3 regions of the Geobacillus sp. CX412 genome follow, and region 2 is predicted to be linked to each of the others. Evidence: riboswitches for the same ligand, from Rfam matches in the RefSeq annotation. Region 2 holds a riboswitch; each other region holds the start of a gene.
The links. A riboswitch is a leader RNA that binds a small molecule or an ion and turns the genes downstream of it on or off. The one in region 2 is predicted to bind S-adenosylmethionine.

Region 1 (10,739 bases), 1.4 Mb from region 2:
GATGCCGCGGTTGGACCAGCCGTGTTCGTCATCACCAATAAGACGGCGGTTTGGATCGGCGGAAAGCGTCGTTTTTCCCGTGCCGGATAGACCAAAGAATAATGCGACATCCCCTTCTTTACCGACGTTTGCCGAACAATGCATCGATAAAATTCCTTGTTCTGGGAGCAGATAATTCATCACAGTGAAAATCGATTTTTTCATTTCGCCAGCATATTCTGTGCCACCGATTAACACGATCCGCCGTTCAAAAGAAATAATGATAAATGTTTCCGATCTTGTTCCATCAACGGCAGGATCTGCTTTAAAGTTTGGTGCGCAAATAACGGTGAATTCCGCTTTGTGTGTTTGCAGTTCTTCCGCTGTTGGGCGAATAAATAGTTGATGTGCAAATAAATTTTGCCACGCAAATTCATTAATGACTTGGATAGGTAAGCGGTATTTGGGATCAGCGCCGGCAAATCCTTTAAAAACAAATATTTCATCTTTTTTCATTAAATAGTCAATTACCTTATTGTATAAGTTTTCGAAAACTTCTTCAGAAATCGGCTGGTTCGTCGTCCCCCAATCGATTTTTGATTTCGTCGAAGCTTCTTCTACAATGTATTTATCTTTTGGAGAGCGACCTGTATATTTTCCTGTCGTTACCGCAACTGCTCCGGTAGCTGTCAACCGACCTTCATTTCGTTGCAACACTTTTTCTACAAGCTGTGCTACCGATAAATTATGAAACACATTTGGCTGTTGTAATAATGTGGTAAGTTTACTTGTCATATTAGCGACTCCCATGTACAAAACCTTCCTTTTTATTGAAATGGTCTCCTTAAAATAGTATAACACATTTTTATTATTAGTCCATACTATTTGTGACAATTTCTTTTCTTTTATTTTTCTCATTTTTGTTCATAAAAAAATTGTCTAATTTTGTTGACTTTCTTTATTTAATTACGATATGATAACTCATTGAACGGATACTCTTATCCCGAGCCGGTGGAGGGACAGGCCCGATGAAACCCAGCAACCGTCACAACTGGAAATGTGTGAAATGGTGCTAACCTGTGGCAAGGCAACGTCCTTGAGCGATAAGAGTGAAAGGAGCAATATGATTGCAATGACCTTTCCTCAAAATTACAGGAAAGGTTTTTTTATATGTCTATGTGTCAAGATATATAAAAGCTATAATAAAAGGGAATGAGTACCGTATCATCTGCAGTTTGCAAGAATACAATATTTAGACGTTCGATTATGAAAAGAGGAGGAAACTGACGAATGTCAAAAAAAAGACGTTTATTTACTTCGGAATCTGTAACGGAAGGTCATCCTGACAAAATTTGTGACCAAATTTCCGATGCCATTTTAGATGCCATTTTAGAGAAGGATCCGAATGCTCGCGTCGCATGCGAAACGAGCGTTACAACAGGGCTTGTGCTCGTAAGTGGAGAAATTACGACATCAACATATGTAGATATCCCGAAAATCGTCCGCGATACGGTTCGCGAAATTGGCTATACTCGTGCGAAATATGGTTTTGATGCCGATACTTGTGCTGTATTGACATCGATTGACGAACAGTCTCCAGATATCGCAATGGGAGTCGATAAGGCGTTAGAAGCCCGCGAAGGTCAGATGACTGACGAGGAAATTGAAGCGATCGGTGCTGGAGACCAAGGGTTAATGTTTGGATTTGCTTGCAATGAAACGAAAGAATTAATGCCGCTTCCGATTTCGTTAGCGCATCGTTTGGCACGCCGTTTGTCAGAAGTGCGGAAAGAAGCCATTTTGCCATATTTGCGTCCAGATGGTAAAACACAAGTAACAGTAGAATACGATGAAAATGGAAAACCAGTGCGTATCGATACGATCGTTGTATCAGCGCAACATCATCCGGAAATTACACAAGAACAAATTGAGCGCGATATTAAAGAACATGTCATTAAGCCGATTGTACCAGCAGAACTGATCGATGAAAACACAAAATATTTTATTAACCCGACAGGCCGTTTCGTCATCGGCGGACCTCAAGGCGATGCTGGCTTAACAGGACGGAAAATTATCGTTGACACATATGGCGGTTATGCTCGCCATGGCGGCGGTGCGTTTTCTGGTAAAGATCCGACAAAAGTAGACCGCTCCGCAGCCTATGCAGCGCGTTATGTAGCGAAAAACATTGTTGCTTCAGGACTTGCGGATAAATGTGAAGTGCAGTTGGCATATGCGATCGGTGTTGCAAGACCAGTTTCCATTTCCATTGATACATTCGGGACCGGAAAAGTATCCGAAGATATTTTAATTGAAGTGGTGCGCAACAATTTTGATCTTCGTCCTGCTGGCATTATTAAAATGTTAGATTTGCGCCGCCCAATTTATAAACAAACAGCGGCTTATGGCCATTTCGGACGCACGGACATCGATCTTCCATGGGAGCGCACTGATAAAGCGGAAACATTGAAAGAGCAAGCTCTTGCGTTAGCAAAGCAATAACAAACAGAAAAGGGAGTTACGTTATGTAGCTCTCTTTTTTTGGCAAAATCAAGGGCAAACGCAACGAAAAAGCATCTGCTTCGACTGCTCTGCAGAAAAGATTGGCAACAATTTGTTTCAAAAGAGTAAACGAAATGCTATATTCCTATTATGTATGGTATAACCAATAGGGTAAATATAAAAGGAACAGGTGAAACAAAACATGTGTGGGTTTATCGGATGCGTTCATGATGAGCCGAAAATGCCAGACGAACAATGGCAGAAAACGTTCGAAGAGATGAATGATATGATTACACATCGTGGTCCGGACGATCATGGATACTATTTTGATGAATATGTCCATTTCGGGTTCCGCCGCTTAAGCATCATTGATTTAGAAGCAGGTCATCAGCCGCTTTCTTACGAAAATGAGCGGTATTGGATTATTTTTAATGGCGAAATTTACAATTACCTTGAGCTGCGGGATGAATTAGTGGAAAAAGGATATGAATTTGCAACCAACTCGGATACGGAAGTCATTATCGCTCTTTACAGCGCTGAAAAAGAAAAAGCGGTAGAAAAGCTTCGCGGCATGTTTGCGTTTGTCATTTGGGATAAAGAAGAAAAAACGATTTTTGCCGCGCGCGACCCATTCGGCATTAAGCCGTTTTTCTACTTAGAAGAAGCGGGTCGTACGTTTTTTGCATCGGAAAAGAAAAGCATTTTGCATGCAATGGAAAACGACGTTCTTGATTATAATGCACTGCAGCACTATTTAACATTCCAATATGTGCCTGAGCCAATGACCATGTCCGTTGGGATTAAAAAATTGGAGCCGGGCCACTATATCAAAAAGAAAGTCGGTGAAAAATTAACGGTACACCGCTATTGGAAAGCGCGGTTCCAGCCTGTATGGAAATCGGAAGACGAATTTGTGAAAGAAATTCGCAATGTTTTATTCGATTCTGTACGCGTACATATGCGCAGTGATGTGCCGGTTGGTTCATTTTTATCGGGCGGAATCGATTCTTCGCTGATTGCTTCGATTGCGAAGCAGTTTCATCCGAACATCAAAACTTTTTCGGTTGGTTTTGAATGGGAAGGGTTTAGCGAAATTACTGTTGCGGAAGAAACAGCGGAAAAATTAGGTGTCGAAAACATTAGCTACGTCATTTCACCAGAAGAGTACATGGAAGAATTGCCGAAAATTATGTGGCATATGGATGATCCGCTTGCCGATCCAGCAGCTGTTCCGCTTTATTTCGTCGCCCGTGAAGCGAGAAAGCATGTAACGGTTGTTCTTTCTGGAGAGGGAGCAGATGAGTTATTTGGAGGGTACAATATTTATTGCGAACCACAGTCATTAAAAGTGTTTGAACGGATCCCTAACCCGGTAAAATCCGCATTGCGCGTCATTGCCCATATGCTTCCAGAAGGTGTCAAAGGAAAAAGCTTTATCGAACGCGGATTAACTCCGATGGAAGAACGTTACATTGGAAATGCGAAAATGTATAGTGAAGAAGAAAAGCAAGGTTTGTTGAAATCTTACAAACATGGGTTGGAATATACGAAGATTACTCGTCCGTTTTATGAAGAGACAACCCATTATCCACCGATGAATCGGATGCAATATATTGATATTCACACATGGTTGCGCGGAGATATTTTGTTAAAGGCCGACAAAATGACGATGGCCCATTCGTTGGAATTGCGCGTCCCATTTTTAGACAAGGCCGTCTTTGAAGTGGCGGCAAAAATTCCGCCGGAAATGAAAACGGCTAATAATACGACGAAATACATTTTGCGCAAAGCGGCAGAAGGCATTGTTCCCGATCATGTTCTTCACCGCAAAAAGCTTGGCTTCCCAGTGCCGATTCGCCATTGGCTTAAAAATGAAATGCATGATTGGGCAAAAACAATCATCAAGGAAAGTGAAACCGATCATTTATTCCATAAAGATGTGTTATATCGCTTGTTAGAAGAGCATTGTGCCAATAAAGCGGATCATAGCCGCAAAATTTGGACGGTGCTAGTATTTATGATTTGGCATCAAGTCTATATTGAAAAAAAGTATGATTTTTTTCACCTATATAAAAAAGACAGGCATTCCCAGCTTATCTAATCAAGCTGATAGGGTGATGCCTGTCTTCCTATTTGCCTCCCAACATCTTAAAAAATCGACTTTGGATGCTTTTTTATTTCATCAGTCAGCGGACCGGTGAAATAAATATCATCTTGGTCATATCCCATAATAACAACGACGTAATGTTAACCGGTCTGCTCGGCGTTTCCTATTATCATTTATCTTGCTGCAGCGATTTATAATATTGCCCTTTCTCCACATACTCGCGGCGAATTCGCTCCATCTCGCGGACATCTTCGTCAGTTAATTCACGAATGACTTTAGCGGGACGGCCAAATGCGAGCGTGTGCGGCGGAATTTTTTTTCCTTGTGGGACAAGGCTTCCGGCACCGATAAACGCTCCTTCGCCAATTTCCGCACCATCGAGAATAATCGAGCCCATGCCGATTAAAGCGTTTTTTCGGATGATGGCGCTATGTAAAATGACTTGATGGCCGACGGTTACACCATCTTCAATGATAAGCGGATTGTTTGGACTTTGATGTAAAATTGAGTTATCTTGGATATTGACGCGATTGCCGATAATCGTTGGAGCGACATCTCCGCGAATAACAGTATTAAACCAAATGCTTGTTTCTTCCCCGATAACCACATCACCGGTAATGGTGACATAATCGGCAATGAAGGCAGATTCAGCGATCTTTGGAGACTTTCCTTTGTACGGATAAATCATACGCTTCTTTCCTTTCATTTTATAAAATGGTTCAGTATTATTTATTATTGTACAGATAGTGGCACGATTCGTAAACGGAGGAGATTGACGATGTGGAAATGGGAGGCAAATGAAGGAAAAGGAACGGTTGTGATTGTCCACGGAGCCGCGGAGCACCACGGGCGCTATCAATGGTTGATCGAGCAGTGGGTGAAAAGCGGTTATCATGTTGTAGCAGGAGATTTGCCTGGACAAGGGCGGACAACGAGAAGAAAACGTGGACATATCCAATCGTTTGATGAATATATTAATGAGGTGGCCGATTGGATCACGGAAGCCAAACAATTTCATGTACCGGTATTCCTTCTTGGACATAGCATGGGAGGGCTTGTTGTTATCCGTACATTGCAAGAAAAACGCCCTTCTGTACAAGGGGTTATTTTATCTTCGCCATGTTTAGGACTTGTATCGTACCCATCGAAAGGGCTTGATATGTTATCAAGAGTATTAAATTATATCGCGCCATCCCTTTTGATCGAGTCAGGATTGTCTGTCGAACTGGCAACAAGAAATAAAGAAGTACATGAGACGGATAAACATGATGAGCTTTATGTGACGAAAGTATCTGTCCGCTGGTATCGTGAATTAGTAAAGGCGATGGAATTGGCTTCTCGCCGTATTCAGAAATTCCCTGATATCCCATTGCTGCTCATGCAAGGCGGGGACGATAAAATTGTCGATAAAACAGCTGTAAAAGAATGGTTTGACCGTTTGCCGATATCGGAAAAAATGTATAAAGAATGGAACAAATTATATCATGAAATTTTTAATGAACCGGAGCGGGAAGATGTTTTCTTATATGCAAAATCGTTTTTAGATACACAATGCCGACTATATCGCTAGACAATGTAAACATATCTGAGGTGAGCCTGTTGAAAATCCCGACACATCCGATCACTCTTATGAAAAAAGTCTATCGCGATGTCTTTCCGGTAGTGCATCGCGAATTAGCCTATTGGAAACAAAGAGCACAAAATATTCCAGACCCGGAACTTCGAAAACAAGCGTTGGCAAGTATTGAAACAAAAACGTTTCACTGTGAAGGAGGCTCCATTTTATCGTTATTAGCAGGGAAGGAAATGGAAGAGTGTATTCGTTTTATTGTCGCTTATCAAACGATCAGCGATTATCTTGATAATTTATGTGATCGAAGCACTTCATTAGATCCGCTTGATTTTCGAGCCCTTCATGAATCGATGCCTGACGCGTTATCGATTGATGCCGAAGTTTCGAATTATTACCGCCATCGTCAAGAACAAGATGACGGTGGCTATTTGCATGACCTTGTACGAACATGTCAAAGTGTTTTAAAGAAAGTGACACATTACGATAAAATTGTTCCGTTTTTGCATGAATTAGCTGGATATTATTGTGATTTACAAGTACATAAACATGTGCATGTAGACGAGCGAGTACCGCGTCTTGAGAAATGGTTTAAACAATATAAAGATCAGCTTCCACCAATGGAATGGTATGAGTTTTCTGCTTGTTCCGGTTCTACGCTGGGCATTTTTTGCTTAGTTGCCTATGCGTTTACAGAAACATTTCATGAGGAAATGGCAAAACAAATACGCAACGGTTATTTTCCTTATATTCAAGGGCTGCATATTTTGCTTGATTATTTTATTGATCAAGAAGAAGATCGTTTAGGAGGAGATTTAAATTTTTGTTTTTATTATCCCGATCAGTCCGTTTTGTTAGAGCGGCTTTGCCATTTTATCGAAGAGGCGGACCGCCATGTGAATCAATTGCCGCATGGGGAGTTTCATCGCCTCATTCATCGAGGACTTCTTGGTTTATATTTATCGGATGAAAAAGTAAAGAAACAAAAAGAACTCCGCCGCCTTGCGAAAAAGCTTATTCGTTTAGGCGGAATCAATTCTTGGTTTTTCTACTGGAACGGGAGAGCGTATCGTCTGTGGCAAAACAAGCTTTTATCATCTTCCAAACAAAAGAGGCTGTCTCTTTCCTAAAGGGACAGCCTTTTTATCGTTTTTCGATGGCAATAATAAAAGGAGGATTGTTTTTTTGATTGATGAATTCATATTTTAATACGTGAGCGCTCTTTTGATCCATTGACTTTACATAATGAAGAAGCGCATCCCGTTCGATGGCGCCTTCCGGATGGCCATGATAAACAACGAGAACGATGATCCCTTCTTTCGCCATAATTTGCATCAATTGCTCAATGGCGCGGATCGTTGAATCAGGTTTTGTTACGATTCGCTTATTACCGCCAGGCAAGTAGCCGAGATTAAACATTGCTCCGGTGATGCGGCCATGATAAATAGAGGGAATTTTTTCGATCAGTTGATCGTGGCTTGCTTGAAATAACGTTACTCGGTTTAACATATTGTGTTCTTGAAGGCGGGCCGATGTTTTCGCAATCGCCTCTTTTTGAATGTCAAACCCAAATACGTGTCCAGATTCTCCAACGCGCTGGGCTAAATAAAGCGTGTCATGCCCGTTTCCGACCGTGGCGTCGACGGCGATATCTCCTTCATTCACCGCAAGATCCATCAATGTTCGGGTAAAAGGAAGGATTTTGGCCAATTTCATTGTTTCATCACTTCTTTTTTGTAATATTTCCCTTGATAGCTGTCGCGGCGTTCAAGTTCCGCATCAATTGCATTTAATACTTCCCATTTATTTACACTCCACATTGGACCGATCATTAAGTCGATTGGACCGTCCCCTGTAATTCGGTGCACAATCATTTCTGGAGGTAAAATTTCTAACTGATCACAGACAAGGTTCACGTATTCTTCAAATGACAAAAATTTGACTAGCCCTTTTTCATATTGCTTTACCATCGGTGTTCCTTTTAACAAATGAAGCAAGTGAATTTTAATCCCTTGAATGTCCATGCTTGCCACTGTTTTTGCTGTTTCCATCATCATATCATAATCTTCAAGCGGAAGCCCGTTAATAATATGAGCACAAACGCGAATGCCATGTTTGCGAAGTTTTTCAACTCCTTTTACAAAGCATTCAAAATCATGTGCACGGTTAATAAGCATGGCTGTCTGTTCATGAACGGTTTGCAAGCCCAGTTCGACCCATAAATAAGTGCGCTCGTTCAATTCGGCCAAATATTCGACCACATCATCAGGGAGACAATCCGGGCGAGTCGCAATGGACAATCCTACAACTCCGTCTAAGTTAAGGACGGTTTCGTATTTTTCCCGCAATACATCTACGGGAGCGTGTGTATTCGTAAAAGCTTGGAAATAAGCTAAATATTTCCCATCCTTCCACTTTTTATGCATTTTTTCCTTAATGTTATTAAATTGAGTCACAAGGTCATCAGCACGATTGCCCGCGAAGTCGCCAGAACCTGCCGCGCTGCAAAACGTACATCCGCCATAAGCGACTGTCCCATCGCGATTCGGACAATCAAAACCGCCATCAAGAGCGACTTTAAATACTTTATAGCCAAACGTTTGTCGTAAATGATAATTCCATGTATGGTAACGTTTATGATCGTTTGTATATGGAAATGGGTTGAACTGTTTCAAAACAAACAGCCGCCTCCTTATTTAAAATAACATCATTTCAGCATTGTAACATGATTAGCGGGAAAAATCGACTATTGCCAATCATTAACGTGATATTCGCAAAATGAAATGTGCACATTAAAAGATGAAACAAACGATTATACGCTTGGAGGGAACATAATGGCAACGCGGCAATCGGTCGATGAATTTTTGCAGCATTGCGAAGATGTCATTCGCTATGCAAAAGAGCAATATACAGAGGCGCAAAAGCAAGAGCATTATAATGACCTTGAATATACACAAGCACAGCAAATGTTAGAGAGCGCAATCAATGATTTGGCGCATTTAGCGCTTAGCTGTAATGCGCAACAGCGCGAGCAGCTGCATCGGATGCGTTTGCAGCTTCAACAATTGCAAAATGAAATGATTTTGTTTAATCATTAAGGAGGGCGTACGTCGTGAAAAAACGTTCCAAACAAAACAATCCTGAGCAAAAGACGAGAAACGGCATCAACAATCATGATATCGAATTAGGAAAAGATGTTGATCCGGTGAAACAAGCGAAAAAAGCGTATGAACAAACAGGCGGGCAGCCGCAAAAATCGAAACAGCACGTCGAAGAGTGAAAAAGCTTGTCGACAAAGTCGACAAGCTTTTTTATTGCCTTTTTTCATCCATCTACATACAATTTACTTTGTTACTCAAATATTGAAGGAGGATTACATATGCCCCGTGCGCTTTGGATATTAATGATCGGCATGGCCATCAACGTGACAGGGGCTTCTTTTTTATGGCCGATGAATACGATTTACGTTCATGAGCAGCTTGGCAAATCACTCTCTGTCGCTGGAATGGTGCTCATGCTCAATTCCGGAGCAAGCGTGGTTGGAAACTTAGCCGGAGGGCTATTGTTTGATAAAATTGGCGGTTTTAAGTCGATGGTGATCGGAATTGTCGCGACGATGTCCGCGCTTGTTGGCCTTGTTTTCTTTCATGGCTGGCCGCATTACGCCATCTTTTTAACGATCATCGGGATGGGAAGCGGGATTGTATTTCCAGTAGCGGCTGCGTATGCGGGAGCAATTTGGCCAGAGGGCGGAAGACGGGCATTTAACGGGCTTTATGTCGCGCAAAATATTGGCGTGGCAGTTGGTTCGGCGCTTGGCGGCGTAGTCGCATCGTATTCGTTTACGCTTATTTTCCTTGCCAATTTATTGCTATACGCCGTCTTTTGCTTGCTTATCGTGTTTGGATTGCGTCATGTCCGCGCTGTCAAAGCGGCAAAATCAAAGGAGGCGGAAGCAGTGAAAGGAGAGGCGCGGGCCAATTGGTACGCGCTAGTGACGCTTTGTATCGGTTATTTTTTATGCTGGATCAGCTATGTGCAATGGCCGACGACGATTGCTGCTTATACGCAGACACTTCATATTCCGCTGCGGCAATATAGTCTCCTTTGGACAATCAACGGCGCGCTGATTGTATTGGTGCAGCCGCTCTTGTCTGTCGTGATCCGGCGATGGATGCCTTATATCAAGAAGCAAATGCTGGTCGGGTTTGCGATTTTTGTCGTTTCGTTTGCTTTATTGCTAGAAGCAGATTCATTCGTGGAATTTGCCGTTGCGATGGTCGTCTTGACGATGGCGGAGATGATCGTCTGGCCGGCGATTCCAACGGTGGCAAGCGAGCTCGCTCCTGCAGGGAAAGAAGGGTTTTACCAAGGATTTGTCAACAGCACGGCTACCGCAGGGCGGATGGTCGGTCCGGTGCTTGGCGGGTTGATCGCTGATTACGCTGGCATGAAACCACTGTTTGCCGCGCTTGTTTTCTTTTCCGCACTTTCGCTTGTCACGACGTTCTTCTATGACCGGAACTTGCCAAAGAAGCAAAGCAAAGGGAAACAAACGCTTACAGTAGGGTAGACATGTTC
Region 2 (9,559 bases):
GCAAGGATTTCAAGCCTCTCACTTTAGTGATTCCGACTGGGCTCGAACCAGCGACCTCCACCCTGTCAAGGTGGCGCTCTCCCAGCTGAGCTACGGAATCATATTCTGTTGAACACATCTATTATTATATGGATAAGCCTGATCTTTGTCAAATACTTTTTTAAAAAATTTTCATCTAGCGATTGGGTGTCAATCGCTGTACGGCATTGTCTCGTACAGGCAATAGGGCAAGAACGATCGTAAATCCCCGCTTTCAATACATCATTATGTTATTTAGCACTTCTATATTTATTCCTTTGTTTGATCACATATCATCGGAGACATTTATTTCGTTTAATGAATAAACGAAAAGGTATGCGCGAGGCAGCTTCTTTTGGCGCATACCTTTTTATTTTATCGTGCTGAAACAGTGGATGATGATGTTTCTTTGACATATGACAGTGCTTGCTCGAAATCGGCAATTAGATCGTCAGCGGCTTCAAGGCCAACACTAAGACGCAGCAAGCCGTCCGTGATGCCGCGCCGCTCCCGTTCTTCTTTCGGCATCGCCGCATGCGACATTTTGGCAGGATACGATAAAATCGATTCGACTGCTCCTAAGCTGACGGCAAATACAGGGATGCGAACATGCTTTACAAACGTCCGGACCGCTTCTTCATCGGCAAGGCGGAACGATAATACCGCGCCAAAGCCTGATGCTTGGTAGCGCTGAATCGCATGGCCCGGATGATACGTAAGCCCTGGATAATACACTTCTTCCACTTTTGGATGGTTTGCTAAATAACGGGCGATGGCAAGCGCGGATTGCGACGATTGTTCGAGGCGGACGTGCAGCGTCTTTAATCCGCGCAACACAAGCCATGCGTCTTGGACGCCGAGCACCGCTCCGAAAGAGTTTTGCAATTTGTACAGCTGTTTGGCAAGTTCCTCGTCTTTGACAACGGCAAGCCCGGCAACAACGTCGCTATGCCCCGATAAAAATTTCGTCGCGCTATGAAGGACGACATCGACACCAAGATCGAGCGGACGCTGCAGAGCGGGAGTCATAAACGTATTATCTAAAAACGTTAAACAGCCATTTGCCTTTGCAAGCTTCACAATCCCGCGAATATCGGTCACTTTTAAAAGCGGATTCGATGGGGTTTCAACGTAAATGACTTTTGTATTCGGGCGAATATGGGAAGCTACTTCATGCAAATCGGTCATATCAACGAACGTATATTCAATACCAAAGCGGCTCAATACCTCGGTAATCATTCGGTACGTACCGCCGTAAACGTCTTCCGTCACAAGCACATGATCGCCTTTGGACAAGAGGAGAAAAGCGGTGGAAATCGCCGCCATTCCGGATGAGAAGGCGAAACCGCGCACCCCGCCTTCTAACGCCGCAATCGTCTCTTCCAACGCTTCGCGCGTCGGATTGCCTGAGCGGCTATAATCATATTTGCCGAATGTATCAAAATCAAATTGATGGAACGTGGAAGCGTGCTGAATCGGCACACTGACCGCTCCCGTTTGAGGATCCATTTTCCATTTATTATGGAGCAGTTTCGTTTGAAAAGATATGTGTTGTTCCATCTCCCTACACCTCTTTCATACTTTTTAACGCTTTCGATAAGTCAGAAATTAAATCTTCGACATGCTCGATGCCGACAGAGAAACGAAGCAGCCGGTTACAGACACCGTTGGCGATGCGGATTTCTTCTGGAATATCGGCATGGGTTTGCGTTGCTGGATACGTAATAAAACTTTCGACTCCTCCTAAACTTTCGGCGAATGTAATTAATCGTAAACTTTGCAAAAAGCGGTTGACCCATTTTTCTTCGCGCAAACGAAACGATAACATGCCGCCTCTTCCCGGGTATAATACATCAGTAATATCTTCATGCGCCGCTAAAAATTCACTGATTCGCTTCGCGTTTTCTTCGTGCTGCCGCATCCGAAGCGCCAGCGTCTTCATGCCGCGAATAAGCAGCCATGAATCAAACGGTGAAAGCACAGCGCCAATTGCGTTCTGATATTCCGCAAGCCGCTTGCAAAGTTCCTCCCCCTTCGCAACGACGAGACCTGCCAACACATCGTTATGGCCGCCTAAATATTTTGTCGCACTATGGATGACGATATCGGCTCCTTGCTCGATCGGACGCTGAAAAACTGGTGTGTAAAACGTGTTGTCGACAATGAGAAGCAGTCCATGTTTTTTCGCAAATTTTGCCACTTCAGTAATGTCCGTTTCCTGCATTAACGGGTTCGTCGGTGTTTCTAAAAAATCGCTTTTGTTTTTTCAGTGATGTAGTTCTCTACTAATCGTATGTCGCGAAAATCTACATAATGAAAAGACAAGCCGTATTTTCGCCAGCCGCGTTCAAATAAACGATATGTACCTCCATATAAATCGGAGGAAACGAGAAATTCATCCCCGCTTTCAAATAACGCAAGAACCGTCTGAATGGCCGCCATGCCCGAGCTGAACGCGTAGCCTTGGTCTCCTCCTTCTAGCTTTGCGATCGCTTCCTCGACGATTTTCCGAGTCGGATTGCCGGTACGAATGTAGTCAAATCCGGTAGACTTCCCGATTCCTTCATGACGGTACGCGGTCGAAAAATAGACGGGCGGATTGACCGTTCCTGTGACCGTGTCACTGCGGTTTCCGATTTGCGCCAATAACGTTTCCATTTTCTCCATCTGTATCTCTCCCTCTTCTATAAAATAAAAAAAGTCTTCTAAGAAGAAGACTTTTCCATACGTCGATCAGTGCTTCTTCTTATCTGCCGAATTGAAAAAATTCAATTCGCTGGATTTAGCACCTGGCCAAACGTTTGGCTGGTTGCTGAAGCTTCATAGGGCCAGTTCCCTCCACTTCTCTTGATAAGAATGCATCCTTCACTATTCATTTTTTCTGATTACTAAAAAATGTACCTCATTTATCGTAAGTTTGCAAGAAATTTTTTAAATTTTTCAAATTGACACGTTGTTTTTATACGTTGGAAAAACTCCGGCGCTTTTTTATGTAAATATTCATCATAATCTGCTGTGTTTGTTAACATGTTTTTACAAAAATATGGTACAATAACAGGTGAATCTGTTTTTGTTGGAGGATCCATCATGGCATTACAAAAGGGACAATGCATGATTACACTATTTATAGCGATGAGATGGATGAGGAAATAACGCTGCTTGCCTATTTGCCAAGTTCGTTTTCCCTGCTTCATAAGTATTCTCTTCTTATCGCTCAGGATGGGAAAGATTATTTTATGTACGGGAAAATAAAAAGCGTTATTGAACAACTGATGGAAAACGGCGAGATTGACCGCACCATTGTCATCGGAATTCCATATCGCGATGTTAAGGACCGCTATGAGAAATATCATCCAAACGGAAAGAAAAACAGCCGTTATTTGCGTTTTTTAGCACATGAGCTCGTTCCGTTTTTAGATCAAACGTTTCCTACGTACCAAATCGGAAAAGGACGCGCGCTCATCGGCGATTCCCTTGGCGGCACTGTATCACTAATGGCAGGATTATTGTATCCGCATACATTTGGAAAAATTGCGATGCAGTCGCCATATATCGATGAAGGAATCATCGAACAAATTTTACAATTTACAGAACCATCATTATTGCAAATTTACCATTCGGTGGGCACAAACGAAACAGCAGTGAAAACGACGGACGGAAATGTGCGCGATTTTATCACTCCAAATCGAAAGGCGCGTGAAGCGTTTATTCAAAAAGGATTTTTGTATGAATACAACGAATTTGATGGCGGTCATGCATGGACATATTGGCAGCCTGATGTTCCGCGTGCAATCGCGCATATCCTTTCTTTGTAAACACTACTATGCTCTTCGGAATTTTGTTATAATTAAGTACTACTTATCATAAGGAGGGGTTTTTATGAATATGGTATTGCTTTATTTCCTTCGAAGCGAATACAAGATTTTGCCAATTCCTATAGAAAGCGTTACGACAGCCATTACGCCCTCATTCCGCCGCATTTAACCTTAAAAGAGCCTTTCGAAGCTGACGACCAGAAAATTAAAGAAATTGTGAAGGAACTGCGCAAAATCGCCGCTGAAACAGATGTCATTCCGTTAAAAGTAACAAAGTTTAGCTCATTTTATCCAACAAGCAATGTTATTTATTTAAAAGTGGAACCGAACGAAACACTCGAGCGTCTCCATGAGCGGCTTCACAGCGGAATCCTTGCTGATAAGTCAGAATACGTATTTGTCCCTCATATTACCATCGGCCGTGATTTGCCAAACGCTGAATATGCTGATGTATACGGACAATTACGGATGCAAAAAGTTCATTTTGAAGAAACGGTTGACCGCTTCCACCTTCTATACCAACTGGAAAACGGCTCATGGACAGTATATGAAACATTTCTTGTTGGAGGAAAGGAACAAGAGTAATATGAACGTAGCAATCGGAACAAAAAATGATACATCTTTATACAACGATGCCTTGCTTGTTCGACGAATCGTATTTATCGAAGAGCAGCATGTTCCGGAAGAAGAAGAAATTGATGAATTTGAGCAAGAAGCGATGCATTTTGTTTTGTACGATGGGGAAAAACCGATTGGTGCCGGCAGGTTTCGCACGATCGATAACGGTCTAGGCAAGATCGAACGAATTTGCGTTTTGCCGCAATATCGCGGCAGTGGGGCAGGAAAGCTGATTATGGAAGCGATTGAGCAGTTTGCAAAAAAACAAGGTGTCCCAAAAGTAAAACTGAACGCGCAAACACATGCGGAGCCATTTTATCAAAAACTTGGATATCAAACCGTTTCCGATGTGTTTATGGATGCTGGAATCCCTCATGTAACGATGGTAAAATCGCTTTAAGACCGTATCAAACGATGGTACGGTCTCTGCTCATTTTCTGCAATCCATAAAGAATAGTTGCGTACACTGTTGTTACATAAGCGGTTATGCTGTACGTATAACAGCCAAGAGAAAATACAATTTCATTTCCAATTCATACATAAGCCGTTCGTGACTTAGTCAATCATTTTCACGCCATATCATATTTTGCTGCACTAGTTTCTTTATATCTTCTGTATATTGTCCATGCCCTACAACAGCACGCTTCATTCGGAATGAAAGCAATCATTGTAACGTCTATTCCTTTGCGCATATTTTATTTCCTTTGTTTACTATTTATATTATAGATTTTCAAGACCGTCTTTTTGTAATTGATTCGCTTTAGTTGCCAATATTCATTTTTTCCTAAGGAATATAAAGAACAAAAGGGAGCTTCGATTCCGAAGACTCCCTTTTGCTTACTTTTTGTTATTCAACATGTTAGCAATCGTACTAAAATCAAGCTGTTTTCCGTTTTGAATGATCGTTTTGACGATTTGGTCTTCTAGCTCTTTTGGCACTTTCCGATTGGCGATTTGCGCGACGCGTTTGATGACGTGACGCACTGTTTTTTCGTCTTTAAAATTGGCATTTTGCAAAGAATTGGCTAATTCGAATACGTCTTTCATATTTACACCTGTTTTCTTTTCGATATTTTTAAAAAACTGATTATCCATTTACCAAATCCTCCTTTTCCTCTTATATCGTATGAATTGAAAACCAATAAGTGCATACATCAGAAAGAAAAAGTACGAGCTGCCCGTCGAATAGAACAGCCCGCACCCATTACATGACATTAGTATACAAACGCAGCACCGACAATAATTAACAAAATGAACAACACAACAATCAACACAAAGCTACTGCCATGGCCGAAACCGCCATAGCCAAAGCCTCCATAGCCGAAGCCTCCGTATCCTCCGAAACCGCAGCATCCAAAGCCCATAATGGTGCACCTCCTTACGCTTTGTTACTTTATCGTATTCATCATGCTTGCAACTGGTATAGGCGTATATGGAAATCTATTCCCCAAATATCCGAAACAGCTTCGAAAACTGGTTTTCTTTTTTCGAAAACCACTTGTTCATATAATCCAAGTTTCCTTGGACGCCTTTTAAAAATTGATTATTTAGCTTCTCGATTTCCTGTATTTTTTTATCGAAGTCTCTTCCCCACTGTTCAAACAACTTAATAAACTGCTCATGTCCCTCTTTTTTAGAATTCGCCCACGTTTCCAGCGCTTTTTCCAACTCGCGGCTCATCCTATCCCCTCCTTCCTTACCATTTGTTTATGCAATTTAGGGGACAATGTGCCAAAGCATATAAATTCTTTTTTTCCACAAAAATGTGATAAAGTATAAGCGGACACTACTTCATTCAAGGGGGAAATTCTATTGAAAGAGCTCCAAACGACAGAACAATTCCAAGAGGTCATTTCGGGGGAAAAACCGGTAATTGTAAAGTTTTATACAACATGGTGCCCAGATTGCACAAGAATGAACATGTTTATCGATGATATCGTTAACGAATATTCGCAATACGATTGGTTCGAAATTAATCGCGACGATTTTCCAGAGCTTGCTGAAAAGTACCAAGTGATGGGCATTCCAAGTTTGCTCGTCTTCCGAAATGGGGAAAAAATTGCTCATCTCCATAGCGCCAATGCGAAAACACCAGAAGAAGTAAAAGAATTCTTGCAGTCATTAACCGTATAAATTTTTGCAAGCAAAAAAGCCGCTTGTCGGGTGAATATTCCCTAGCGGCTTTTTCCTACTTTGCATTTTGCGCTTTTGTTCAAAGAACAGAAACGCTTTTTAATTGCCGATGGCCGTCTTAGAAAAATTTTGCTTTCCAATACGTCTGTTAATACTCAATATCTTCATAATCTTTCGGCTGATGGGTGACATTGTTTTCGTTGTACATAAATTCAATCGATATTTCTTCATCGGTGGTGCTTGCACGGCTGTTTTTCTTTAATTCCAGTTTAATTTCTTCGTCTGTCGTCCGAATACGTTTTTTTTCCATTTAGTATATGCCTCCTTTAGTTTCGTAAAAATGGCTCCACTTTTTGCAATAGTTTCTGCATTTTTTCAGCGTTTGTCTTATATAGTTCTTTTGCTTCCTTTGACTCTGTTTGCAAAGCGAATAATTCAAAGTCTGCCTGCACTTTTTTGATCGCTGCTAGCAGCAGCTTTTTCTCTTGCGGCTCAGGAATTTGGATTTTATCGTCATACAAATCGAGCGTCAGCTGACCGTAAGAGTCTACTTGGCCTAAAAACACATTCTCGATCGCCACCCCTTGTTTATCCAATTCCTGTTTTAGCCAGCCGCGGTTCAGCCCCATCGTCGCAAGCGGCTCATCTAAAATCATGCCGTCCATAATTACTGTTTGCGGCTCCTTTTCTGACGGAGGGTTTGGAAATACGTCCCCAACGGTTAACGGCTGTTTTTCCCGTTTCAATAACACGTTTAACTCGCCGTTCGGCTCAAGCACCGCAAATTCCACATCTGCCACACGAAACACATCTTTTTTGCGAAGCTGCTCGAGCAATTCATCGACGGTATATTTTTCCCGTTTTAAATTATCTTCTAACACTTTGCCGTTTTTAATAAAGACCGTCGAATTGCCTTCAACGAAGTTGCGGAATTTTTTATTTCGCAGTGAAAGACGGGAAGTAGCTACCGGGAATAACGCCCAAATTAAAATACTTGTAATTCCTTCCTCCAGACTAATACTTAAATCCATTGACATTGTTCCCGCAATGTCGCCAATGGTAATGCCGACGATATACTCAAAAAACGAAAGTTTTGCTAATTGTTTTTTTCCTAATATCCGTGTAATGATAAACAACCCAATTATAATAAAAACCGAACGAATTGCTACTTCTAACCATACTGGCATCGATCATGCTCCTTACTTTCCATGATATTGAGGCTCCTCCAATTCCAGCTTGCCGATACGCTTTTTTATATCTGCAATAATTTCCTCTGTCATCATCATCGCCTCATGGAACGTTCTCTGCGCCTCTTCATCTTGTGAAATGAGAGCAAGCCCTTGCAGTCCGGCATGAATGCTCTTTAAGCTCGCTAGACTTTGTTTTACTTGCGAGGCAACGGTCATCGCTTTTCCTCCTTATCCTTTTGGTCGGAATAATAGTGCACCGATAAATCCAAATACAATTGCTGCCGAAATACCAGAACTTGTGACTTCAAACATTCCCGTCAGCACTCCAATAATGCCATGTCTGTCCGCCTCTTGAAGCGCCCCATGAACTAGCGAATTCCCAAAACTGGTAATCGGAATTGTTGCACCAGCGCCAGCAAAATCAATGAGCGGCTCATATAAACCGAAACCATCTAAAATGGCGCCAACGACAACCAGCGATGTCAACGTATGGGCAGGAGTCAGTTTGAACACATCCATCAAAATTTGTCCAATAACACAAATAAGCCCACCGACAACAAACGCCCAAAAAAACATCGACATCATGATTCATCACCTCCATACTCAATCGCCACCGCGTGAGCAATGCAAGGAATCGTTTCGTTTTGCTGGAACGAAAGCGGCGATAGAAGGGCGCCGGTTGCAACGACGAGAATTCTTTTCAGCTCTCCTCGTTTCATTCGGTTTAACAAATGCCCGTATACGACAGTGGCAGAACAACCAGCACCGCTCGCTCCCGCTAATACGGGCTGACCTTCTCGGTAAATAATCAATCCACAGTCTTGATAGCGATCTTCCTCTACATTCACTCCGTGTTGACGCAATAAATCGAACGATATTTCATGTCCGATCTTTCCTAAATCCCCGGTGACGATCAAGTCATAGTAAGAGGCATCAATTTGCATATCGCGCAAATGTGCTTCGATCGTATCTACTGCCGCAGGTGCCATCGCTCCACCCATATTGAACGGATCGCTCAATCCCATATCAATGACCCGGCCGATCGTCGCTGATGTAACACGCGGTCCATCGCCGTGAGAGCTGATAAGCGCTACACCTGCCCCGGTGACTGTCCATTGGGCGGTTGGCGGCTTTTGCCCACCGTATTCCGTTGGATAACGGAATTGCTTCTCTACCGCCGCATTATGACTTGACGCACCTGTCAATATATAGTCTGCCCCACCGTAATTCACAATAAAAGCACTTAACGCCAATCCTTCCATCGAAGTAGAGCAGGCGCCAAACACCCCTAAGTATGGAGCGCCAATCGTTCTTGCCGCAAAACTAGTCGGGGTCATCTGGTTAATAAGATCTCCGGCAATTAGAAACTGCACTTTCTCTTTTTCTATTCCCGCTTTTTCCATCGCTTTGAACATCGCTTCTTCCAGCAGCACTTTGTGCGCCTTTTCATACGATTCCTCACCGAGCCACAAATCTTCATGAAGCAGATCGAAATCGTCGGCGATGCGGCCGTTTGCTTCGAACGGCCCTCCAACAGCCGCCGTTGACAAAATAGTCGGTTTGTTTTCAAATACCCATGTCCGATGCCCTTTTAGCATTATAAACCACCCCATTTCGTTGCGATCGTTTTCACTAATGCAACGACAAAGGCGGAAAACGTACCAAATAAAATAACCGACCCTGCCAGCTTAAACATGTTCGAGCCGACCCCAAGCACAAATCCTTCCGTCCGATGCTCAATCGCTGCCGAAATAACGGCATTCCCAAAGCCTGTAACAGGAACAG
Region 3 (10,739 bases), 1.2 Mb from region 2:
TTTCATATAGGATAATGTTGATGATAGTCCGTTAAAAATAATGACGACGAGCGAAGTGCCGACAGCCGCTTGCGGGGTGACATGCGGCAACCAATGTGTAGCGCCTAAAAACAGCAAAGATGGCACGATGATCACTCCGCCGCCTAAACCGACTAAACTTCCAATCGTTCCCGCTAAAAAGCCGACAATGACTAGCAGCACATACTCCATATTCTCATCTCCAATAACTAAAATAAATCAAGCTGGCGCGGCGCTAAATCCGTATATTCAATGCCAAGCAAACGGATCAATTGCTTCGCATTATCCGCAGCATCCCCGCCGGAATTGTTGTTAAACAATACGTAAATATCCTTTGTCTTCGTTTTTAATGTTTTAATATGCGCCACCCATTCGCGCAATTCGTCTTCCCGATACCGATATAAATATCTTACGGCCCGCCAATTTTCTCCGCTTGTCGCTTTATTCCACCCATATACATTACGCCCATGCAAACGAATGAGCGTTTTTTCTGCATTTGTAGGATATAACACGGTCGGAATGGAACCTTCCCCAGCTTGCGGCTCATCGCAAATGCTATGAATCCATCCTTCTTCTGTCATAAACTGTAATGTTTTCGCATAAAAGCGGGGGGAAAACCATGAACGATGGCGAAACTCAAGCGCTACCGGAACTTCTTTCATTTGCGCCTTACACCAACGCAAATACATTACATGCTCACGGCGGCAATCAAACCATGGCGGAAATTGAAACAACACCATCGCTAGCTTTCCTGACTGGATAAACGGCTCAATCGAGTCTAAAAAAGCAGCAAACATCTCTTCCTTGCTCGAATACGGAATCGGGCCCCGCTCATGTCCCGTCATTCCTTGGTACGCTTTCACGACAAAGCGGAACGAATTCGGTGTTTCATGAATCCATTTCTCGACATTTTGGCGCGGCTGAATCGCATAAAAATACGAATCCACTTCTACAGTGGGAAAATGTGCGGCGTATTCTTGCAGCTTATCTTTCGCTGCAAGACCAGGAGGATATAAGCTATCGTGATCTCCCCAACCTGTTAATCCGATATAAATCATACGTATCACCTAGCTTCATCAGGCTATGAATAATGTTTAATTTATTCAAACATAACTCATCGCACATTTGCCACAATGGATGCATTCGTTTGATGTAATGCTGTTCCACTCTGGTCACAAGCAATGATTTCCCCTCCTTTCATAAGAATGAAATAACAGGATAATATAACATATTTTCATCATAAGCTTATTGTCAAGACCGATTATTTTTTGCTTTAACACTTACATTTATTTTAACTATATCACAATGGCAAAAAATTTGAGAACAATAGAGGTATGTACAACCAAAAATGTGAAAACCATCCATTCACCATAGGCAAATGGATGGTTTTTAAAAAACGATCAACCGATCGAGCCTTCCATCTCGAATTTGATAAGCCGGTTCATTTCCACCGCATATTCCATTGGAAGCTCTCTTGTAAATGGCTCGATAAAGCCCATGACAATCATTTCTGTCGCTTCTTGTTCAGAGATACCGCGGCTCATCAGATAGAACAATTGCTCCTCGGATACTTTTGACACTTTCGCTTCATGCTCGAGCGAAATGTTGTCATTTAAAATTTCATTATACGGGATCGTATCGGATGAAGATTGGTTATCCATAATGAGCGTATCGCATTCAATATTCGAACGCGATCCTGACGCTTTGCGGCCAAAGTGAACGATACCGCGATAAGTCACTTTTCCGCCTTGTTTAGAAATCGACTTCGATACGATGGTCGATGATGTGTTTGGCGCAAGATGAATCATTTTTGCACCAGCGTCTTGATGCTGTCCTTTTCCGGCAAGCGCAATCGATAATGTCAAGCCGCGTGCACCTTCTCCTTTTAAAACAACTGCTGGATATTTCATCGTTAATTTGGAACCAATGTTTCCGTCGATCCATTCCATCGTTGCGTTTTCTTCACAAACCGCGCGTTTCGTTACAAGGTTAAACACGTTGTTCGACCAGTTTTGAATGGTCGTATAACGGCAGTACGCATCTTTTTTGACGATAATTTCAACAACGGCACTATGAAGCGAAGCAGTTGTATAAATTGGCGCGGTACATCCTTCTACGTAATGAACGTGCGCCCCTTCATCAACAATAATTAACGTGCGTTCAAATTGTCCCATGTTTTCCGAGTTAATGCGGAAATATGCCTGCAACGGCGTTTCTACTTTCACGCCTTTTGGCACATAGATGAACGAACCGCCCGACCACACCGCCGAGTTTAACGCAGCAAATTTATTGTCCGTAGGCGGCACAACTTTTGCAAAATACTCACGGAAAAGGTCTTCGTTTTCTTTCAACGCAGAATCCGTATCTTTAAAGATAACACCAAGTTTCTCCAAATCTTCTTTCATATTATGGTAAACAACTTCTGATTCGTACTGTGCCGATACTCCTGCTAAATATTTTTGTTCCGCCTCAGGAATTCCGAGCTTATCAAATGTCGCTTTAATTTCTTCCGGTACTTCATCCCAAGAACGGCCCGATTTTTCCGTCGGTTTTACGTAGTACGTAATTTCATCAAAATCTAAACTCGATAAATCGCCACCCCATTGTGGCATTGGTTTGCTGTAGAAAATATCTAACGCTTTTAAACGGAATTCAAGCATCCATTGCGGCTCATTTTTCATGCGGGAAATTTCTTCGACCACTTCCCGTGTCAACCCGCGTTTTGCGCGGAATACCGATACGTCTTTATCGACGAAACCATACTTATATTCGCCGATTTCTGGCGCTTTTTTCGCCATGCGGTTTCACCCTCCTTTTTTCTTCTTGCCATTAATGACGCTGGTGTAACCCTTTTTCCATTGCTTTCCATGCCAATGTCGCACATTTAATACGGGCCGGAAACTTCGAAACGCCTTGAAGTGCCACAATATCACCTAAATCAACAGAGTCATCATGTTCTTTCCCCTGCATCATATCGGAAAATATATTGGCTAGCTTCAACGCTTCTTCCACCGTTTTTCCTTTGATCGCCTGCGTCATCATCGAGGCTGATGACATCGAAATGGAGCAGCCTTCTCCCTCAAACTTCACATCCACAATTTTCCCGTCTTCGACTTTCATCGTTAGATGAATACGGTCACCACAAGTCGGATTATTCATATCAATATCTACACTGTTTTCCTCTAAAACACCACGATTTCTTGGATTTTTATAATGATCCATAATCACTTGTCGATAAAGCTGATCTAAAGGATTATTAGAAGACATGACCAAAATACTCCTTTGTTTTCTGTAATGCGACTACGAGTTGATCGATTTCTTCCTTTGTATTATAGAGGTAAAAACTTGCACGCGCTGTAGCTGTTACGTTTAACCATTTCATTAACGGTTGGGCGCAATGGTGACCGGCGCGGACGGCGATCCCTTCCGCGTCAAGGACGGTTGCCACATCATGCGGATGAACTCCTTCTATGTTAAACGTCACTAATCCTCCGCGATGTTTTGGACCATAAATCGTGATCCCTTCTATCGCGGACAACTGTTCTAAAGCGTACTGGGCAAGTTCCTGCTCATGTGCAGCGATATTATCTAATCCGATTTCTTCAAGGAAGTCGATTGCCGCTCCTAAACCGATGGCTCCCGCAATAATTGGAGTACCGCCCTCGAATTTCCACGGAAGCTCTTTCCATGTCGATTCGTACAGGCCGACGAAATCAATCATTTCGCCGCCAAACTCTACCGGTTCCATCTTCTCTAATAATTCCCTTTTACCATATAATACGCCAATTCCTGTCGGACCGCACATTTTATGCCCAGAAAACGCCAAAAAATCACAATCTAGATCTTGAACATCGATTTTCATATGAGGAGCGCTCTGCGCGGCGTCCACTACGATGACAGCGCCATGTTTGTGGGCGATTTTTGCAATTTCTTTTACTGGGTTAATCGTTCCTAAAACGTTGGAAACATGTACAATAGCGACAATTTTTGTATTGGATGTGACCGTCGCTTCTACATCTTTTAGGTCGATCGTTCCATCTGGCTGAAGCGGAATATACTTTAATGTGGCTCCCGTATGTTTAGCGACTTGCTGCCATGGAATAATATTGCTATGGTGCTCCATGTACGTGATGACAATTTCATCGCCTTCTTGTAAATTAGCGCGGCCATAGCTCGCTGCAACCATATTTAACGCCGTTGTCGTTCCTCTTGTAAAAATGATTTCTTGTGTGGACTTCGCATTAATAAACCGTCGTACCTTTTCACGTGCTCCTTCATATGCGTCCGTCGCTTTCGTACCAAGCGTATGCACGCCGCGATGGACATTTGAATTGTACTGGCGATAATAGTGATCAATCGCTTCAATGACGGGAAGAGGTTTCTGTGATGTCGCAGCGTTGTCAAGATATATAAGCGGCTTCCCGTTTACTTCTTGGTCCAAAATCGGAAACAGCTGCCGAACCTCTTTCGTATTCATGACTGCACTTTCCTTTCGATTACTTCAATAAGTTGTTTTTTCACACTTTCAATCGGAATAGCCTCTACAACAGGAGCTAAAAATCCATGAATGATAAGACGTTCTGCCTCATGTTTCGGAATACCGCGGCTCATTAAATAATATAGCTGCGTAGGATCAACGCGGCCGACCGATGCAGCATGTCCTGCCATTACATCGTCTTCGTCAATTAATAAAATAGGGTTCGCATCTCCACGCGCTTTTTCGCTTAGCATTAGAACACGCGATTCTTGCTGCGCGTTCGATTTGGAAGCACCATGTTCAATTTTTCCAATTCCATTAAAAATCGAAGTCGCGCTGTCTCTCACAACACCGTGTTTTAAAATGTAGCCTTCCGTATGTTTACCATAATGAACAACGCTTGTCGTAAAGTTTTGTACTTGCTCTCCTCGACCGACAACGACCGTTTTCGTATCGCCGAAAGAACCGTCACCTATTAAGCGGGTAATGTTTTCAGAAACTGTATCTCCATTGTTCATTAAACCGAGCGCCCACTCAATGCGGCCATCACGGGCAGCGATACCGCGGCGGTTTACATAGGTTGTAATACCTTTTGCCAAGTTATCCACCGCAGCAAAAAACACACGGGCATTCGTGTTGGCAAACACTTCGGCGACAATATTGACAACTGCTTTGCTAGTTTCTTTTACGGAAATATAGTTTTCCACATAAACAACCCGGCTATTATCTTCCGCTACAACGATGACATGATTAAATAATGCGATATCATCATTTTCTTGAATATAAACAGCTTGAAGCGGAACATCCACTACAACATTTTTCGGCACATATACGAACACACCGCCGTTAAGTAGCGCAGCATGCAACGCCGTTAAACGATGCTCGTCAATTTTCACGCCATCTTTCATCAAATATTTTTGCAACAAATCCCCATGCTCACGTGCTGCTGTGAAAATATCAGTGAAAATGACGCCTTTTGCTTTCAACTCATCCGATAGAGATAAATATGCTGGTGTATGATCGCGTTGGACATATAAGTTTTTCGTTCCCTCTCCTGCTTCAATAAGCGCCTTTACTGCTTCAGGCAATTCATCTAATGAAGCAAACGGCGCGCTTTCCACTACATGATTAGCAAATTGTGTGAAATTCCATTTGTCAATTTTTGTTTTATCCGGCTTTGGCAGCGGCAACTCTTCTGCTTTAGCAAGAGCTTGTAAGCGAAGCTGTAAAAGCCAGTCCGGTTCGCCGCGTCCGCTGGAAAATGAGCGCACATATTGTTGGTCGAATGGTATTTTTGTTCCTGTCGTCATAATATAATACTCCTCCTAACGCTTACGCTTCTTGCTCAACCGTTTCATCTTCAATGCCAAGTTCTTTTTTAATCCAATCGTATCCTTCCGCTTCAAGACGTTGTGCCAACTCCGGACCACCGGATTTTACGATACGCCCTTGCATCATGACATGCACATAATCCGGTGTGATGTAGTTTAGTAAACGCTGATAGTGCGTAATGATCAAACAGCCGAATTCGCTGCTGCGCATTTCATTAATTCCTTTTGAAACAATTTTTAATGCATCAATATCAAGACCGGAGTCGATCTCGTCCAAAATCGCGATTTTCGGTTCAAGCATCATTAATTGAAGAATTTCGTTGCGTTTTTTCTCTCCGCCGGAGAATCCTTCATTTAGATAGCGATGCGCCATATCTGGATTCATTTCGAGAAATTCCATTTTTTCGTCAAGTTTGCGGATAAATTTCATTAAAGAAATTTCATTTCCTTCGCCAAGACGAGCGTTAATGGCGGCACGAAGAAAATCCGCATTCGTTATGCCGCTAATTTCGCTTGGATATTGCATCGCCAAAAATAAACCGGCGCGTGCACGTTCATCCACTTCCATCTCCAACACGTTTTGCCCGTCTAATGTAATGCTTCCTTTTGTTACTTCATATTTTGGATGTCCCATAATCGCCGACGATAACGTTGATTTTCCCGTTCCGTTCGGACCCATAATCGCGTGAATTTCTCCGCCTTTTACTTCTAAATTCACACCTTTTAAAATTTCTTTTCCTTCAACGGATACGTGAAGATCTTTAATTGTTAACACTGCCATGAAGAATACCTCCAATTTTCACTAAAAATTGTGTATATCATTGACTTGCTTGTCTTTCCATTCTCATTTTATTCTCATTACAATCTTATAACAAATGAAAAGTATTAGCAACCTTTTGAAGAGAATATCACTATGTTCATAGTGAAAAATATTTTGATCAAGATTGTTTTATAAAAATAACGGAAGCGGACCGCTTCCGTTATTTTATTGCGCTGCTGGAATGACAGCACCTTTATATTTTTCTTTAATAAAGTCTTGAATTTCTTTCGACTGTAACACTTCGACAAGCGTTTTAATTTCTTTGCGGTTTTCATCGCCTTTGCGTACAGCGATAATATTGACATATGGGTTATCTTTCGGCGACTCAACAGCAATTGGATCCTTCGCAGGATCTAATCCCGCGTCAAGCGCATAGTTGGCGTTGATGAGCACAGCATCGCCTTCGCCGTTTTTATAAATTTGTGGCAGCAATCCTGCTTCCACATCTGCTTCAAATTTTAAATGTTTTGGATTTTCCACAATGTCTTTGACCGTAGCTTTTGTTTTATCGATACCTTCTTTTAATTTAATTAACCCTTTTTCTTGCAGCATCGATAAAATGCGACCATGGTCTGCAACCGAGTTGCTCATGATGATCGTCGCACCGTCTGGCAATTCTTCGAGGCTTTTATATTTTTTCGAGTAAAGACCGATTGGCTCAATATGAATGCCGCCAGCGTTGACAAAGTCATATCCGTGTTCTTTTTTCTGTGCTTCTAAATACGGAATATGTTGGAAATAATTGGCATCAATTTCTTTATCTGCTAACGCTTTGTTTGGTAAAACATAATCTTGGAATTTAACAATTTTTAAGTCAATGCCTTTTTCTTTTAAAATCGGTTGTGCTTTTTCTAAAATTTCCGCATGTGGAACATTGGAAGCTCCAACCACTAATTTTGTTAATTTCCCTTCTTTTTTGCCACCATCAGCGTTGTTATTGCCTCCACATGCTGCCAAAGCCAACACAAGAACGACGGCAAATAATGCACTAATCCATTTTTTCATATTGATCTTCCCCCTTTTATCGTTTATCTATTTTGGAAGTGACAAAGTCACCGATAAACTGAATGACAAAGACAATCACCAAAACTAGAACGGTGGCGACAAACGTCACATCATTATGGCTGCGCTGAAATCCTTCAAGATACGCTAAGTTGCCAAGGCCGCCGGCGCCAACGACCCCTGCCATCGCTGTATATCCAACTAAAGCAATTGCAGTGACGGTAATTCCAGATACAAGAGCAGGCAATGACTCTGGGAGAAGCACTTTCCAAATAATCGTGGCCGTTGTCGCTCCCATCGCTTTGGCCGCTTCGATGACACCTTTATCAATTTCGCGAAGCGCAATTTCCACCATTCTCGCGTAAAATGGCGCCGCTCCAATAATGAGTGCTGGCAATGCCGCATTTGCGCCAAGAATCGTTCCGACAACGAATTTTGTAAACGGGATTAACAAAATAATTAATATGATAAATGGGATGGAACGAAAAATGTTAACGATAGCGGCGATGATCATATTCGCCAGGCGGTTTTCCCATAAGTTGCCCTTTGACGTTAAAAATAAAAGCAGTCCAAGAATCGTTCCTAATATAAATGTTGCAACGACAGAAATTCCTGTCATATAAAGCGTTTCAACGGTCGCTGCCCAAATCATATCCCACTCTACATTTGGTAAGAGGTTAGCGAGCATCCGTAATCACCTCCACCGCCACTTGCTGCTTTCGAATATAATCGATCGCGCGGGCCACTTCCTCTTTCTCTCCATCCATATGAACAAACAGCACACCGTAAGCGCCTTGGTGGGTTTGCGAAATTTTTCCTTGAAGAATATTCGCATCAACTTGAAATTGGCGAACAACGTTAGCAATCAGCGGCTGTTCCGTAACCTCTCCAACAAACGTCAATTGAAAAACCGTTCCTTTTGGATATTTATCGAGTAAATGCGCAATCGTTTCTTTCGTTTCCTCCGGTTCGATGACCTGCTGTACAAACCGTTTCGTAATCTCTTGTTTTGGCCGCCGGAACACTTGCAGCACTTCGCCTTGTTCGACAATTTTTCCGTTTTCCATCACTGCGACGCGGTTGCAAATTTTACGAATCACGTGCATTTCATGGGTAATTAATACAATTGTCAATCCTAAACGCTTATTAATATCCACCAAAAGTTCCAAAATGGAATCGGTTGTCTGCGGGTCTAGCGCGGATGTCGCCTCATCGCACAATAACACTTTTGGATTGTTCGCCAAAGCGCGCGCGATGCCGACGCGCTGCTTTTGCCCGCCGCTAAGCTGTGACGGATAGGCGTTTTCTCTTCCTTGCAAACCTACAAGCTGAATCAACTCGTCTACTCGTTTTTTCCGCTGTTCTTTCGGTACACCGGCAATTTCTAATGGAAACGCAATGTTTTCGCGAACCGTTCTTGACCATAATAAATTAAAATGCTGAAAAATCATTCCGATTTCCTGACGGGCCTTTCGCAATTCCTTTCCTTTAATATTAGCAATATCCCGTCCAGCGACAATGACTTTCCCTTTGGTCGGTTTTTCCAATCCGTTAAGGAGACGGATTAACGAACTTTTTCCCGCCCCGCTATATCCGATGATTCCGAAAATTTCGCCTTCTTTAATTTGCAAAGAGACATTATCCACTGCTGTTACAGATCCATTGGCCGCTTCATATATTTTTGTCACGTTTTCTAATGTAATCATGCACATTTCCACCTTCCCTCATGTAAAAGACGGCTCGCCGCAAAAAGAAAGCCTTTCTGCTCAAGAGAACAGAAAGGCAATGATTACCGTTCTGTCTCTTATCTCTCAAAGCAGACGCTTTGTGTGAATTGGCACCATTTCAGCGAGTACGCTGACGGTTGCCGGGCTTCATTGGGCACATCCCTCCACCTCTCTTGATAAGAGCACAAAAAACACTTTATTCAATTAAAATCTCTCAATAATTACGAATGTGATTTTATCACTATATGTCGAATAGTGTCAATGGAAATGTTATGGTCATTATGGAAAATGGCATGATTATCATTTCTTGTGATTATGAGACGGAAACATCAGATGTAATTCCGGTAGCAGCCGCAATTGCCTGTTCTAAATCTTCGATTAAGTCATCGATATTTTCGATGCCGACAGATAGACGAACTAAATCTTCTGTCACTCCAGATGATTTTAGTTCTTCTTCGTTTAGCTGTTGATGTGTGGTGCTTGCAGGATGGATAATTAAACTTTTCGCATCGCCAACGTTGGCAACATGCGACCATAATTTTACACTGTTGATCAATTTCGCTCCTGCCTCTCTGCCGCCTTTTACGCCAAATACAACGATGGAACCCGCTCCTTTTGGCAAATATTTTTTCGCTAGTTCTTTTGCTGGATGACTGTCATGTTCTGGATAAAGCACCCACTCTATTGCTGGATGACGATCTAAATACTCGACGATTTTTCTTGTATTCGCAATATGTTCTTTCATACGTACATGCAATGTTTCAAGACCAAGCTGAATTTGAAAGGCATTAAATGGGCTAATCGCTGGACCTAAATCGCGAAGCAGCTGCACGCGAGCTTTGACAATGTATGCAGCAGGTCCAAACGCCTCAGCATACACAAGGTTGTGATAGCTTGGATCAGGAGTAATAAATCCTGGAAACTTTGGCGAATTCCAGTCAAAATTACCACCATCAACAATGATGCCGCCTAAGGTCGTCCCATTCCCAACAAGCCATTTTGTGGCGGAATGGATCACGATATTCGCCCCATGTTCAATTGGTCTGCACAAATAAGGAGTGGCGAATGTGTTGTCGATAATGAGCGGAATTCCCGCTTCACGAGCGATTTGCGCCACCGCCTCAATATCTAATATGTGCAAACTAGGGTTGCCAATCGTTTCGGCGAAAATTGCTTTCGTTTTTGGTGTAATCGCTGCTCGGAAATTTTCCGGATTAGACGGATCGACAAAGTGGGTTTTAATTCCGTATTTCGGCAATGTATTGACGAACAAATTATATGTACCGCCATATAACGTAGATGCCGATACAATTTCATCCCCAGCTCCGGCGATATTCAAAATGGCCAGTGTAATGGCGGCCATT

Region 1: linked by a shared signal. The riboswitch ahead of metK (methionine adenosyltransferase) and the one ahead of NXM86_RS13860 (methionine biosynthesis PLP-dependent protein) in region 2 are both predicted to bind S-adenosylmethionine.
Region 3: linked by a shared signal. The riboswitch ahead of NXM86_RS02260 (methionine ABC transporter ATP-binding protein) and the one ahead of NXM86_RS13860 (methionine biosynthesis PLP-dependent protein) in region 2 are both predicted to bind S-adenosylmethionine.

The regions. Positions count from the first base shown of each region.
Region 1 is NZ_CP103461.1:564,364-575,102, forward strand. It holds gene pckA (phosphoenolpyruvate carboxykinase (ATP)) at 1-789, opposite strand, end outside; SAM riboswitch class I at 975-1,089, shown strand; gene metK (methionine adenosyltransferase) at 1,270-2,481, shown strand; gene asnB (asparagine synthase (glutamine-hydrolyzing)) at 2,684-4,582, shown strand; gene NXM86_RS02970 (gamma carbonic anhydrase) at 4,758-5,276, opposite strand; gene NXM86_RS02975 (alpha/beta hydrolase) at 5,367-6,158, shown strand; gene tbcS (tetraprenyl-beta-curcumene synthase) at 6,188-7,288, shown strand; gene mnmM (tRNA 5-(aminomethyl)-2-thiouridylate-methyltransferase MnmM) at 7,302-7,874, opposite strand; gene mnmL (tRNA modification radical SAM protein MnmL/YtqA) at 7,871-8,833, opposite strand; gene NXM86_RS02995 (YtzC family protein) at 8,993-9,256, shown strand; gene NXM86_RS03000 (hypothetical protein) at 9,271-9,438, shown strand; gene NXM86_RS03005 (MDR family MFS transporter) at 9,538-10,731, shown strand.
Region 2 is NZ_CP103461.1:2,655,256-2,664,814, forward strand. It holds tRNA gene NXM86_RS13850 (tRNA-Val) at 28-100, opposite strand; gene metC (cystathionine beta-lyase) at 394-1,578, opposite strand; partial or broken gene NXM86_RS13860 (methionine biosynthesis PLP-dependent protein) at 1,583-2,685, opposite strand; SAM riboswitch class I at 2,762-2,875, opposite strand; gene NXM86_RS13865 (GTNG_0744 family esterase) at 3,126-3,833, shown strand; gene NXM86_RS13870 (YjcG family protein) at 3,882-4,418, shown strand; gene NXM86_RS13875 (GNAT family N-acetyltransferase) at 4,420-4,851, shown strand; gene spoVIF (sporulation-specific transcription regulator SpoVIF) at 5,289-5,546, opposite strand; gene NXM86_RS13885 (YjcZ family sporulation protein) at 5,666-5,815, opposite strand; gene NXM86_RS13890 (hypothetical protein) at 5,892-6,131, opposite strand; gene NXM86_RS13895 (thioredoxin family protein) at 6,264-6,584, shown strand; gene NXM86_RS13900 (hypothetical protein) at 6,733-6,894, opposite strand; gene NXM86_RS13905 (DUF421 domain-containing protein) at 6,911-7,771, opposite strand; gene NXM86_RS13910 (DUF1657 domain-containing protein) at 7,784-7,990, opposite strand; gene spoVAE (stage V sporulation protein AE) at 8,003-8,359, opposite strand; gene spoVAD (stage V sporulation protein AD) at 8,356-9,372, opposite strand; gene spoVAC (stage V sporulation protein AC) at 9,372-9,559, opposite strand, start outside.
Region 3 is NZ_CP103461.1:454,866-465,604, reverse strand. It holds gene NXM86_RS02305 (sulfite exporter TauE/SafE family protein) at 1-210, opposite strand, end outside; gene NXM86_RS02300 (DUF72 domain-containing protein) at 228-1,076, opposite strand; gene sufB (Fe-S cluster assembly protein SufB) at 1,419-2,816, opposite strand; gene sufU (Fe-S cluster assembly sulfur transfer protein SufU) at 2,848-3,285, opposite strand; gene NXM86_RS02285 (cysteine desulfurase) at 3,275-4,495, opposite strand; gene sufD (Fe-S cluster assembly protein SufD) at 4,492-5,805, opposite strand; gene sufC (Fe-S cluster assembly ATPase SufC) at 5,828-6,607, opposite strand; gene NXM86_RS02270 (MetQ/NlpA family ABC transporter substrate-binding protein) at 6,812-7,651, opposite strand; gene NXM86_RS02265 (methionine ABC transporter permease) at 7,668-8,336, opposite strand; gene NXM86_RS02260 (methionine ABC transporter ATP-binding protein) at 8,326-9,354, opposite strand; SAM riboswitch class I at 9,450-9,558, opposite strand; gene NXM86_RS02255 (O-acetylhomoserine aminocarboxypropyltransferase/cysteine synthase family protein) at 9,689-10,739, opposite strand, start outside.